2 regions of the Lysobacter korlensis genome follow, and region 2 is predicted to be linked to the other one. Evidence: predicted binding sites of a transcription regulator. Region 2 holds the regulator's gene; the other holds the start of a gene.
What was found. Region 2 encodes FliA, which starts transcription of late flagellar genes. Its sites were predicted from a motif close to TAAAGTTTNNCNNNCNNNGGCCGATAA; they were not measured.

Region 1: a site for FliA is predicted at 2,481-2,507, ahead of ACFFGH_RS14255 (methyl-accepting chemotaxis protein). Genes of this name have one in related genera too.

The regions. Positions count from the first base shown of each region.
Region 1 covers NZ_JBHLTG010000003.1:244,801-251,675, forward strand. The annotation lists gene tilS (tRNA lysidine(34) synthetase TilS) at 1-665, opposite strand, end outside; gene ACFFGH_RS14245 (type 2 periplasmic-binding domain-containing protein) at 773-1,168, opposite strand; gene ACFFGH_RS14250 (hypothetical protein) at 1,182-2,324, opposite strand; gene ACFFGH_RS14255 (methyl-accepting chemotaxis protein) at 2,528-4,723, shown strand; gene ACFFGH_RS14260 (acetyl-CoA carboxylase carboxyltransferase subunit alpha) at 4,847-5,806, opposite strand; gene dnaE (DNA polymerase III subunit alpha) at 5,915-6,875, opposite strand, start outside.
Region 2 covers NZ_JBHLTG010000001.1:939,353-946,227, reverse strand. The annotation lists gene flhF (flagellar biosynthesis GTPase FlhF) at 1-980, shown strand, start outside; gene ACFFGH_RS04210 (MinD/ParA family protein) at 1,009-1,899, shown strand; gene ACFFGH_RS04205 (RNA polymerase sigma factor FliA) at 1,896-2,651, shown strand; gene cheY (chemotaxis response regulator CheY) at 2,803-3,195, shown strand; gene ACFFGH_RS04195 (protein phosphatase CheZ) at 3,261-3,827, shown strand; gene ACFFGH_RS04190 (chemotaxis protein CheA) at 3,769-5,610, shown strand; gene ACFFGH_RS04185 (hypothetical protein) at 5,680-6,600, opposite strand.

The DNA.
Region 1 (6,875 bases), on a different contig from region 2:
TCCTGCCGGCACAGCGCCGCGCTTCGCGCGAACGACGCGGCCGCGTGCGGCCAGCGTTCCTGCAGCAGCGGCATCAGGCGGTGGCGCAGGAAATTGCGATCCATCGACAGATCCGCATTGCCGGGGTCGTCGATCCATTCCAGGTGGTGCCGCAGGGCATATGCGTGCAGTTGCGAGCGCGGGATGTCGAGCAGCGGACGCACCACCGGTGCATCGCCGAGCAATCGCATCGCAGGAATCGCGGCGAGCCCATCGACGCCGGATGCACGCAGCGCGCGCAGCAGGAACGTTTCCGCCTGGTCATCGAGATGGTGCGCAAGCGCCAGGCATTCGCCGGGCCGCAGCTCCGAATCGAACACCGCGTAGCGTGCATCCCGCAGCGCCCCTTCGAGCCCACTGCCGTTGTGCACCACCCGGACGCGGCGCACCGCGAGCCGGACGTCGAGCCGTGCACACAAGGCGGTGCAGCGCCGCGCCCAGTCATCCGCATCCGGATGCACGCCGTGGTGCACGTGCACTGCGCGCAGGCCGCGTTCGCGCACCTGCGCTGCCACCGCCAGCAGGTGCAGCAGCACCACCGAATCCATGCCGCCGCTCAGGCCGACGCAGACCGGGCCGGGCGGCAGTTGCGCGATCACATGGTCGGAAAGGGCAGGCGCAGGCATCGGCGCGATGGTGCCATGCTGCGGCGTCCTGCCGGTGCTTTCGGATCGCCCAAAAAAAAGCGGCCTGCGCGATGGATGCGCAGGCCGCCGGGTACCGCATCGGTGAATCAGAACTTGTGCAGCACCTTCACCGAACCATCGACCGCAGCGTCGCTGATATAGCCGACCGCGTTCGGGTTGGCGGCGAGCTTGGCCTTGACCTCGGCATCGCTGCCGACTTCGACCGGCGCCTTCGCCTTACCCGTGAAGATCAGGCGCGACCAGTAGGTCGTCAGTTCCGCGCCGACCTTGCCGAGCACGGTCTTGTCGAACGCATCGCGGGTCGCGCCACCCTTCTGGTAGATCACCTGGGCATTCGGGTCACGGCCGAGGAACACGCGCTTGGCGGCTTCCGCGTCCATCGGTGCAGCCTTGCTGCCCGAGGCGGCGACGACCGCGCCAGCATTCGCTTGGGAGGCGGCCACAAGGGCCAGCGCACCCAGCATCAAACGAAACGATTTCATGTGCGTGCTCCGATCAGAACGTGAAGACAAGGCCGGCGGAGACGAGTTCGGCGTCCCGGTTGCCAGCAATCTCGGTCTCGACATCGGTGTAGTCGAGCTTCAGCGCGACGTTGCTCGCAAAATCCCAACGCACGCCGACGCTCTTGAAGGTTTCGTCAAGCTGCTGGCTGGTGGCCGCCGCGGCGACCGGCAGGAACAGCGGGCTGCGCATCGGGATGCCGGTGAGTACCGACAGGTCCGCACCCGCCGTCTGGCGCCCGTATGTGACGTGCGGCATGACCGTGCCGAAGCGGCGGCCAACGGTGGTGTACCAGTCGGTGCGGTCGATGTTCTCGAGCACCGAATCCTCCACTTCGATTTCCGAGTACTCGGCGACGACGAGCCAGTTGGCCTTGTCGATGCGGAAGCCGACGCTCTTAAACGTGCCCGGGTCGTCGTTGTAGTCGAGCCGGTCCGCCAGCGCGTTCTGACGGAACATGCGCAGGCCGTTCGTCACCTGGTCCAGTACGCTGCCGGTGATGGTCACCTTCGCGGTGAGGTAGGCGGCACGCAGCGACAGCCACTCGTCGTATTCCACGTCCCACGACACGCCACGCAGGTGGCTGAGCTCGCCTGCGAAGCGGTTCTCGGCGATGTTCGCGTCGCCCTCGAAGCGGCCGTACAGGAACTGCGCCTGCGAGAACCACTTACCGAGGTAGGTGTTGTGCGACAGGCTGATGCCATCGGCGTTCGACCACGGCTGGTTGTACATCGCCACCGGCGGGCGGATCCACGGATACGCGTAACCGACGTCGAGGAAGTCCGAATAGCGGTAGAACGGGATGCGCTGGCGGCCGATCTTGGTCGAGAAGCCCTTGCCCAGCTGGATGTTCGCGTACGCCCAAGCGAGTTCCGGCCGGAAGTCTTCGGAGCCTTCGGCGAGGATCTGCGCCGTCGCGGTGACGCGCTCGTTGAGGTCGGCGTCGATCTGGATCGCGAACAGCGACTCTTCTTCGAAATCGACGGTGTCGGTGTAGGTTCGGGCCGGGAAGCGCTCCGAACTGTCCAGCGTCGTGCCCGCGACGATCTGGCCAAAACCGCTGACGCGGACCTCGGCGTGGGCAGCAGTGCCGAAGCTGAGCGCCGCGGCGAGCGCGACGGCAAGGGATGTTTTCACGCAACTCTCCAGGATCAGTGCAAGGGGGCGACGCACCGGTTCCTGTCGAATGACCGCGTGCCTCGTGGAGAGGTTTTCGGCCCACGTTGACAAAGCTTTAACGCAAGCTGGCGTAAGGCGCGCCCGGCGGGCGAACGCACTGTTCCAGAAATTGTTTCAAGTTCGCTTCAGGCCGGCCGTTACCGCGGTCACTGCGGGCCCTCATGCGCCCGCTGCCCGTGCAGGTCGCCCTCATGCTCACCGCTGTCCGCAATCTTCCCCACGCGCTGCTTGCGCAGGCCGTCCGGCCGCTGCGTCAGGTATCGATCCGCGCGAAGGTCATGCTCGTGCCCGGTGCGGCGCTGCTGGGCTTCGTGATCTACGCATTGTTCAGTGTGATGGTTGCGCGCTCGAATGCAGCGACGCTCGAGGGCTTCTCCAGTCGGACGCTGCCAGTGCTGAACGGCCTGTCGACCGCGCGCGCCGAGCAGGTCGACGTACGCGCACTGTTTACGCAGGCACTCAGCGACAGCGATGAGTTCCTCGTCGAGGACGCAGTCGAGAAGAGCACGAACGTCAAGACCGTGCTCGTCGGTCTTGCCGGTACCAACCCCGAGCTCAAATCCAGCCTCAACCCGCTGATCGCGAAATGGGACGCGTACGTGAAGCTGGCAGGCGAGACGGTGACCGCGCAGATCGCAGGCGAGATCCAGATCGAGGCGCTGCAGGAAAAGGCGCAGGCGATCCAGGTCGCGTACGCGGATTTCAGCAAGGGCCTGGCGGAACTCGACAGCGCACAGCAGAAGGCGTTTACCGCGGCGATCGCGGAAGCCTCGCGCTCATCGCAGCAGGCCGCGATGTTCGGTATCGCGCTGGTCGTGGTGCTCGCGGTGCTGGTGATCCTGGCGTCGATCGCGGTCGACCAGGCGATCCGCGGCCCGATCGAAACGCTGCGGCGCGTGATCGGCGAAGTGTCGGCCGGTCGCTTCTCGGTCAAGGTCGAAGCCGAAGGCAAGGACGCGATCGCGATGATGTGCCGCGACTTCTCGGCATTGCTGGGCAATCTCAATGCGGCGATCGCCGAATCGAACCAGGTGCTCGGCGCCGTGGCGCGCGGCGATTTCACCCAGCGGGTGCAGGCCGACCTGCCGGGCGACCTCGCAACGCTGAAGCAGGGCGTCAACGCGGGCGCCGACTCGGTGGCGCGCACGATGCACGCCCTCGATGAAGTGATGGATGCGATCGCACGCGGCGACTTCGCCGCGCGCATGGACGCCTCGATTCCGGGCGAATCGCGCGGCAAGGTCGACGCGGCGATGAGCGGGCTGCAGAGCGCGCTTGGGTCACTGCGCGGCACGATGGCGCATGCGGCAGCGGGCGACTTCACCCATCGAATCGAACTCGACCTGCCGGGCGAGCTCGACGATCTGAAGCAGTCGGTGAATCGCGCGCTGGCTTCACTCGACGAGGCGTTTACCGAAATCCACGAGACCACCGCGGCGCTGGCGGCGGGCGATCTCACCCGTCGCGCGCATGGCGAATTCGACGGCGCGATCGCGGATGTGACCGAAGCGCTCAACAGCGCGCTGGATCACCTGCAGGACGCGCTGCGCGGCGTCGCGATGGCGGCGGACGAGGTGGGCGCAGGCGCACGCGAGATCGCCGACGGTAACGCCGACCTGTCCTCGCGCACCGAACGGCAGGCGATCGCGCTGGAAAGCTCCGCCGCGAGCGTCGGCCAGCTGGTCAGCGCAGTGCAGGCCTCGGCCGAGAACAGCCGCCAGACCCGCCAGATCACGCGCTCGGCCCACGAGCGGGCACGCGACGGCGCCGACGTGGTGCGCGGCGCGGTAACCGCGATGGCGTCGATCACCGATGCCACGCGCCGCATCGCCGACATCATCGGCCTGATCGACTCGATCGCGTTCCAGACCAACCTGCTGTCGCTCAACGCGGCGGTCGAGGCGGCACGCGCGGGCGAGCAGGGCCGTGGCTTCGCAGTGGTGGCCGCCGAGGTGCGCACGCTCGCGCAGCGCACCACGCAGTCGGCGAAGGACATCCGCCAGCTCATCGCCACCGCCGGGCAGCGCGTCGACGACGGCAACCGCCTGGTGACGCGATCGGGCCAGTCGCTCGAGGAGATGGCGGGCTCGTCCGAAGAGATCGCCGTTCTGTCGGCGCAGGCGTCCGACTCGATCGAGGCGCAGGCGCGCAAGCTGCACGATGTCAGCAGCGCGATCAGCCAGCTCGAGGAAAGCAATTTGCAGAACAGCACGCTGGTCGAGGAGGTTGCCGCGGCGAGCGCGTCGCTCAGCGATCAGGCCGCCCGCCTGCGGAGCTCGGTCGCGCGTTTCAGGCTGGATGCCGAACCCGCGTCGGTGCGCGGCGCTATGGCGCCGGGGCTGCGCGTCGTCGCCTGAAGAGGCGCGGCCGCACTCCGGTTGGCAGAAACGCAACGGCGGCCCTGAGGCCGCCGTTCTGCTGTCGGGCATCGGTGTCCAGGGCCCGACGATGACGCTCGCCTCTGGCGAGCGCCCGAGCGCTTACGCCACCTCGTACGCGCCGTAAGCGCGCAGGCGCCGGTAGCGGCGCTCCAGCAGTTCCCCGACCGGCAGCGGTTCCAGCGCGTCGAGCTCGTTGAGCAGCACGCCTTTCAGGCGCTTGGCCATCTGCGTCGGATTGCGGTGCGCACCGCCGAATGGCTCGCGCACGACCTTGTCGACCAGGCCCAGCGAATGCAGCCGGCGCGCGGTCAGGCCCAGCTGCTCGGCCGCGTCCTTCGCCTTGTCGGCGGTCTTCCACAGGATCGAGGCGCAGCCTTCGGGCGTGATGACCGAATACGTGCTGTATTCGAGCATCAGCGTGCGATCGCCGACGCCGATCGCGAGCGCGCCGCCGGAGCCGCCCTCACCGACCACCGTGCAGATGATCGGCACCTTAAGCTCGGCCATCTCCATCAGGTTGCGCGCGATCGCCTCGGACTGGCCGCGCTCCTCGGCATTGATGCCGGGCCACGCGCCTGCCGTGTCAATGAACGTGATCAGCGGCAGGCCGAAACGCTCGGCCATCTTCATCAGGCGCAGCGCTTTCCGGTAGCCCTCGGGCCGCGGCATGCCGAAGTTGCGCTTGATCTTGCTCTTGGTGTCACGGCCCTTCTGGTGGCCGATGATCATCACGCTGCGGCCGTTGATGCGGCCCAGGCCCCCGACGATTGCCTGGTCGTCGGCAAACGCGCGGTCGCCGGCAAGCTCCTGGAACTCGTCGCAGATCACGCTCACGTAGTCGAGCGTATAGGGGCGCGCCGGGTGCCGGGCGAGCTGCGAGACCTGCCAGGGATTGAGGTCGCGGAAAATCTGCGCCGTGCGGATCCGCAGCTTGTCGCGCAGTCCCTGGATCTCCTTGTCGACATCGAGCGCCGAGCCCTGACTGGCTTGGCGCAGCTCCTGGATTTTCGCTTCCAGATCGGCGATGGGCTGCTCGAAATCGAGGTAGTTCGGGTTCATGCGTGGGCCGTGGGCCGGAAAGGGCGGCAGTGTAACGCGGGCACCCCGGCCAAGCCGAGAGGCAGTGATGTGTGGGTGAAACCGGGCAGTCGCCCGGGCGTCCCGTGCTCAGCTCGCCCAGGGCTTGGAGAGGGCGAGTTTCACCGCGCGCACGCCGGGCATCGCACGCAGGGCGCCAACGAGTTCGGCATCGACGCGGACCGAGTTTTCGCCGTCGAGATCGAGCATGCCCGCCGCGCCGTCGCGCAGCACGTCCAGCCGCAGCGGCGTCGGCCCCGGCCGGTGGCGTGCAAGCCGTGCGTCGACGCACTGCCACGCCCCCGCAACGCGCAGGTCGATCCGCAGCGACAGCCGCTGCGCGTGCTTTGCGCAGACCTGGTCGTAATCCCAGCAGCGCTGCGCCTTGAGCGCGAAGCCGCCGCTGAATGCGTCCTCGCGCAGGCCGCCCTGGATGATCAGCAGCCGGTCGCGCGTGATCAGCGATGCGAACTCCTGATAGGTCTCGGAAAAGAACGCGCATTCGAGGCGGCCGCGACCGTCCTCGATCTGTACGAACATCTGGCTGTCGCCCTTCTTGCGCAGTCCGACGACCTGACCGGCGACGACCAGTTCCAGTTCCGGCCGCCAGCCGCTGCGCGCCGATTCGGGGCGGCTCTCCCAGATGCGTTCCAGCTCGCCGAGGTCGTAGCCGACCAGCGCGCGTACTTCATCGCGGTAGGGGTCGAACGGGTGTCCGCTGAGGTAGTGGCCCAGCGTTTCGCGTTCACCGTTGAGGATCTGCACCAGCGGCCATTCGTCGGTCTCGGACAGGTCGAGGTGCAGCGCCGGCGCTTCGGTGTCGAAGCCGCCGAACAGGCTGACCTGGCCCGCGGCCTTTTCCTTCGCAAGCTGCTCGGTCGCCTTGAGTACTTCAGGCAGCTGCAGCATCAGGCTCGCGCGATTGCACCCCAGCGCATCCAGTGCACCGGCCTGCGTCAGTGCCTCGAGCGCGCGCCGGTTGAGCTTGCCGCTGTCCACGCGCTGGCAGAAGTCGAGCAGGTCCTTGAACTCGCCGCCGCGCCGCGCCTCG
Region 2 (6,875 bases):
CCCCGGCCGCTGCGCCGGTCGCCATCGCAGTGCCCGCCGAACCCGTGCTGCAGGCAGTCGCCACGCCCGTCGAGGATCCGACGCTCGCAGCGATGCGCAACGAGCTGGCGTCGATGCGTGAGCTGATCGAACGCCAGATGGACCAGTACGCGATCGAGCGCCTGCGCGGTTCGGCCGGCCGTGCGTATGTGTTCGACACGCTGGTGGCCTGCGGCTGCGACGAGAGCGTCGCGCAGAGCGTTGCCGCCCGCATCGACGCAAACCTCACGCCCGAAGAGACCCGCGAGCCGATGTGCGCCGAACTGGCGCGCATGATCATGACCCACCGCGCCGAGCCGATCGACGACGGCGGCGTGATCGCACTGGTCGGCCCGACCGGCGCCGGCAAGACCACCACCATCGCCAAGCTCGCGGCGCGCTTCGCTGCCCGCAACCGCGCCCGCGACGTCGCGCTGGTCACCACCGACGTCAGTCGCGCCGGTGCGCGCGAACAGCTGCATGCGCACGGCCGCCGACTCGGCATCACCGTCTGCGAGGCCGACGGCCCGGAAGCGCTGAACGCCACGCTCGACCAGCTGGCCGACTACCCGCTGGTGCTGGTCGATACCGCCGGCTACGCCGCCCGCGACCGCGCGCTGCTGAGCCAGATCCTGTGGCTGCGCACTGCGCGCCGTGTGCGCAGCCTGCTGGTGCTGCCCGCCAACGCGCACCCGCATGACCTCAGCGAAATCATCCGCCGCTACCGCCCGGCTTCGCCGGAAGGCGTGGTGCTGACCAAGACCGACGAGACCGGCCGCCTGGGCGCCGCGCTGTCGGTGCTGGTCAAGCAGGACATGCATCTCGCCTACACCACTTCGGGACAGCAGGTGCCGCACGACATCGAGGCCGCCGACCCCGTTCGCCTCGTCGCTTCACTCGAAAAACTGCGCCGCGCTGCCGACAACCCCTTGATGACCGAGGACCGCCATGCCGTCGCCTGACCCCAACGCATCCTGCCTCGGACACGACATGAACGGACATGACACCACGGCCGCCGACCCGGCCCCTTGCGCCGAAGCGGCGCCCGCCACGCCGGCGAGCGTCGCGCCGGTCAGGGTGATCGCGGTGGCCAGCGGCAAGGGCGGCGTCGGCAAGACGTCGGTCTCGGTCAACCTGGCGATGTCGCTGGTGATGGCCGGCCGCCGCACGCTGCTGCTCGACACCGACCTCGGCCTCGCCAACGTCGACGTGATGCTCGGCCTGTCGCCGCGCTTCACGCTGGCCGACGTGATCGCCGGACGCTGCGAACTGGCCGACACGATCATCGAAGGCCCCGGTGGCCTCTGGGTGGTCCCCGCCGCATCGGGCAAGCGCCACATGACCGAACTCACCCCGGCGCAGCACGTCGGCCTGGTGCATGCCTTCAGCCAGCTCGACCTGCCCATCGACACGATGGTCGTCGACAACGCAGCCGGCATCGCCGATGGCGTGCTGACGTTCTGCCAGGCCGCGCAGGACGTGATCATCGTGGTCTGCGACGAGCCGGCCTCGGTCACCGACGCCTACGCGCTGGTCAAGGTGCTCAGCCGCGAACGCGGTGTGACCCGGGTGCAGGTGCTCGCGAACCAGGTCGGCAGCCCGCAGGAAGGCCGCCACCTGTTCGAGAAGCTCGAACGCGTCAGCGCGCGTTTCCTCGACGTCACGATGTCGTATCTCGGTGCGATTCCACGCGATGAATGGCTGCGCCGCGCGGTGCAACGCCAGGAAGCCGTCGTCGAGGCATTCCCATCCAGCCCGTCCGCACTCGCTTTCCGCGACATCGCGCGACGCGCATCCCAATGGCAGGTCCCGCAAGGTCCGCGCGGACATGTCGAATTTTTCCTTGAACGGCTGGTGACCCCAGCCAGGAGCGCCGCATGAATGCCATGGCCGCCGCCCAGTACCGCGCTGCGCGCCCGCAGGTCGACACCGCCGCGATCGTCGAGAAGCACGCCGAACTCGTGCGCCGCATCGCGCACCACCTCGCCGCGAAGCTGCCCGCCAGCGTCGAGATCGATGACCTGATCCAGGCCGGCATGCTCGGCCTCATCGAGGCCGCGAAGAACTTCCAGTCCGACCAGGGTGCCGCGTTCGAGACGTATGCCTCGATCCGCATCCGCGGCGCGATGATCGACGAGATCCGTCGTGGCGACTGGGTGCCGCGCTCGGTGCATCGCCGCTACCGCGACGTCGTCGCTGCCACGCGCGCCGTCGAGCAGGCCACCGGCCGCGCTGCGACGTCGCAGGAAGTCGCCACCGCGCTCGGCGTGAGCATCCCCGAGTACCACGCGATGCTCGAGGACGCCGCACGCGGACAGTTGCTGAGCCTGGACGCGCATGCCGAGGAGCACGACGGCGAGCCGCGCCTGGCCACCGCCGATGGCACGACGCCGGCACGCGCATTCGAGCACGAGGAGTTCCGCGGCGCGCTTGGTGCCGCGATCGGCCTGCTGCCCGAGCGCGAGCAACTGGTGCTGTCGCTGTACTACGAGCAGGAACTGAACCTGCGCGAAATCGGCGCGGTGCTGTCGATCAGCGAATCACGCGTCTGCCAGATCCACGGCCAGGCCATGCTCCGGCTGCGCTCTCGCCTGGGCGACTGGCGCGGCATCGACGCCGACAACGACGACTGATCGCGACACGCGTCACCGAACCGGTGTCGTCCTGGTCCGGAAGGTTCAGGACCGACGGCACCGGTCGATATCCGCCGCAAGGGGCGTGTGCCGGACCTGACCCCGCCGGTATGCGCCCCACCCCATTACCGCATCGCCGCACGAGCCCTTCATGGACAAGAACATCAAGATTCTCATCGTCGACGACTTCTCGACCATGCGCCGCATCGTCAAGAACCTGCTCAGCGACCTGGGCTTTTCCAACACCGCCGAGGCCGACGACGGCACGACGGCGCTCGAGGAACTCAAGCGCGCGAAGTACGACCTGATCATCACCGACTGGAACATGCCGGGCATGACGGGCATGGAACTGCTCAAGCACGTGCGTGCCGACGCCGCGCTGAGCAAGACGCCGGTGCTGATGGTCACGGCCGAAGCCAAGCGCGAACAGATCATCGAAGCCGCCCAGGCGGGCGTGAACGGCTACGTCATCAAGCCGTTCACCGCCGGCACCCTGAGCGAGAAGCTGGGCAAGATCTTCGAGCGCCTCGAGGCCGCGGCGTGAACGCCCAGGTCCTCACCGATCCCGACAGTCTGTCGACCGACAGTCGCGAGGCCATCATCCGGCGCGTGCGCGCCGCGCTTGGGGCGATCGAGAATGACGACCAGGCCGGCTTCCGCGAAAACCTCGACGCGCTGGTCGAATGGCGCAACCAACCGCTGGTGCAGGGCCTGGTGCGGCTTGCACGCGAACTCGGCCAGGCCTTCGGCGACGGCGAGGGCGCGAGCACCGGCGGCTCGCTGCCCGAGGCCTGCGCGCGCCTCGAGCACGCGGTGAAGATGAGTGAGGACGCCAGCCATCGCACGATGGACATGATCGACCAGTGCCGCGACCTGCTGGCGACGATTCCGGTCGCGCCGGGAAGCGAGGCGGCCGAGGCCGCGGCCGGCATGCGCGTGCGGTTTTCCGAAATGACCGCCGCGCAGGGCTACCAGGACCTGACCGGCCAGATCATCAAGCGCGTCGTCGACATCGTGCGCTGCGTGCATGCCGCAAGCGATGGCGTGATGCCCGAGTCCGCGCCGCTGCAGCTGCCCGCGTCGTCGAAGGGCTTCGGCCCGGCCGTCACCGGCGTCGATGCCGCACCGGCCACGCAGGACGACGCAAACGATTTGTTGTCATCGCTGGGACTTTGACGTGAGCGAAGCCGAATCCGACATCTGCGCTGACTTCCTGATCGAGGCGCGCGAAATCGTCGACCAGCTCGGCGAGCAGCTCGTCGCACTGGAACAGTCGCCGTACGACCGCGACTGCCTCAATGCGGTGTTCCGCGGCTTCCACACGATCAAGGGCGGCGCAGGCTTCCTCGACTTCCCCGCGATGGTGACGATTTGCCACGCGGTCGAGGACCGGCTCAACGCCGCGCGCAGCAGCGAAGCGTCGATGGACGAAATCGCGTTCGACGCGACGCAGCAGTCGATCGACCTGCTCAGCGATATGCTCGATGCGATCGGGCGTGGCGAAACGCCCGAGGAACCACCGGAATCACTGGTCGCCGCGCTGCACGTCGGTCCGGCGGAGCCGGCCGTCGCCGCAGCGCCGACTATGCAGGTCACCGACCTGCCTGAAAACCTCGACGACCTGGACTTCGACGCCCTGCTCGACAGCCTGCACGGTGCGGGCGCCCTGCCCGGTGCAGCGCCGGCCGCGGCGGCAGCGCCCAAGCCGAAGCCGCCCCCCCCGGCGCGCGACACCAAACCCAAGCCGAAGCCGGTTGCCGCGGCGAATGCCGAGCCCGCCGAAGCCACCGTGCGCGTCGACGTGCGGCGCCTGGACGCGATGGTGAACCTGGTCGGCGAACTGGTGCTGGCGCGCAACCGCCTCAAGACGATCCGTCCGCGCCTGCGCGACGAGGATCTCGATCGTGCGGTCACCGCGCTTGATGCCGCCACCTCGCGCCTGCAGTCGGCGGTGATGACCGTGCGCATGCAGCCGGTCGGTCGCGTGTTCTCGCGCTTCCCCAAACTCGCGCGGGATGTGTCGCGCCAGCTCGGCAAGGCCGTCGACCTCGAAGTCGTCGGCGCCGATACCGAACTTGATCGCAACCTCGTCGAGGCGCTGGCCGATCCGCTGGTGCACCTGATGCGCAACGCGATCGACCATGGCATCGAATCACCGCAGCAGCGCCGCGCCGCCGGCAAGCCTGAAACCGGCAACGTGCGCCTGAGCGCACAGCAGGAAGGCGACCACGTCTCGATCGAAGTGCGCGACGACGGCGGCGGCATCGACCCCGAGAAGATCCGCCGCAGCGCCTGCGAAAAGGGCCTGATCGACGCCGATTCGGCTGCGCGCCTCACGCCCGAGGAATGCCTGCAGCTGATCTTCCTGCCGGGCTTCTCTACACGCGCGGAAGTCAGCGACCTGTCCGGCCGCGGTGTGGGCATGGACGTGGTGCAGTCGCGCATCCGCGAGCTGTCCGGCCAGGTGCAGATCCTTTCCGAAATCGGCCGCGGCAGCCGCTTCGTGATCCGCGTGCCGCTGACACTGGCGATCCTGCCGACGCTGCTGATCGAGATCGACGACGACGTCTACGCGCTGCCGCTGGTGCGCGTGATCGAAGTGCTTTCGCACCATCCCGAACGCGCGATGTGGATCGATGGCCAGAGCGTGCTCGACCTGCGCGAGCAGCCGCTGCCGCTGCTCGACCTGCGCGTCTGGCTGGGGCTTGACCCGCTGCCGACCGCGAGCAGCACTGCAGTCGTTCTGCAGGCCGGCGAACAGCGTTTCTGCCTGATCGTCGACCGCGTTCGCGGCCGCGAGGAAGTGGTGATCAAGGCGCTGCCGCGCACGCTGCGCGGCCTGCCGGGCTATGCGGGCGCCAGCCTTGTGGGCGACGGACGCATGGCGTTGATCCTGGATGTCGATGCGCTGCTGCGCACCGGTCTTCGCCCGAACCGGCGGATCGCGGAAGTCGCGTAAAACGCAACCGCCCGGACGCGAAGCCGCGTCCGGGCGGTGATTTCGTCATTGCTGTTGCGGCCGCCGGCCTCAGCGCTGGAAGCGGATCTCGCCGCGCAGCGGCGCGCCGCGCGGCGTGCAGCGGTATTCGAACTGCGCACGCAATGCGACCGCCTTGCCGGTCTCGTCGTAGGCGATGTCCTGCACGTCGACCGAGCCGCGGCTGTCCGGGCAGTACAGGGGCGAGTCCAGTCCGCGCACGACGTTGAGCGCGGCCTGCTGCGTGTTCGGCTCGCCACGGGTTTCATAGCGACCGACCTTCAGCGCCTGGCCAGTGGGTGGCGCGATCACGACGCTCCAGAGGTCCTTGAGCACCGACGCTTCGTAATACACCTGCGAGGCGTCACCAGTCAGCGTGAACAGGCTGGTATCGCCGTGATTTTGCTGCCGCACCCGGCCCCAGGGCGACGTGCCCGCGGCCCTGACGTTGAACGACATCGGTGCGGCGTTGTAACGCACCAGGCCGCTCCAGGCGGGCGCGTTCGCGGCGCCGACGCGCTGGCTGTACGCCGCTTCGAGACGGGTCACGTTGCCGGCTTCGTCGAACTCGATCTGGCGGATCGAGATCCAGCCCCAGATCGTGTCGGTCGCTTCGCACTTGGGATTGTCGTCGGTCACCTGCAGGCCGGCCGAGCGGCCGAACGTGGTGACCGGGCAACCGACATCCGGATACAGGCCCGGACGCAGGCGCTCGCCGGGCGGCGCCACGAGGGTGACGTACCACTGTCCGCTGCCGAACGTGGACTGCTCGCCCGCGTTCGCGCGCACGTTGAAGTGCAGGCGCTCGGCGGTGCCGTAGACCCGGAACTGCCCGGTCTCATGGGTGATGACCTGCTCGGCACGCGAAGATTCGTCGAGCACGCTGAACATCGATTGCGCCTGTACATCGGCGGCCGTCAGCAACGCGAACGACACGAACGCGGCCGGAATGAAACCCGTCATCTTCGTCATCACACTCCCCTCGATTCTGGAATACCGCCTTGATCCAGCGCGGGCGTCCACGTCCGTCGCCCTTGGGCCGACGGTGGGTTGCGGTGGTTTGATCCCCGCCCGTGCGCCTGTTGCGCCCTGCCCCTTACGGCCCTCGCTCCGGGCCGAACCGTGAAGCGCATCACGCCTCGTGGGTGATGCTAGTCAAAAGCAAACCGCATCGGTTCGGTCGAGCTTGATCTTTCTTCTGAACCGATCAGCGTTGTGCAGGCGGCCCCGGCCACGCGCTTGCAGGA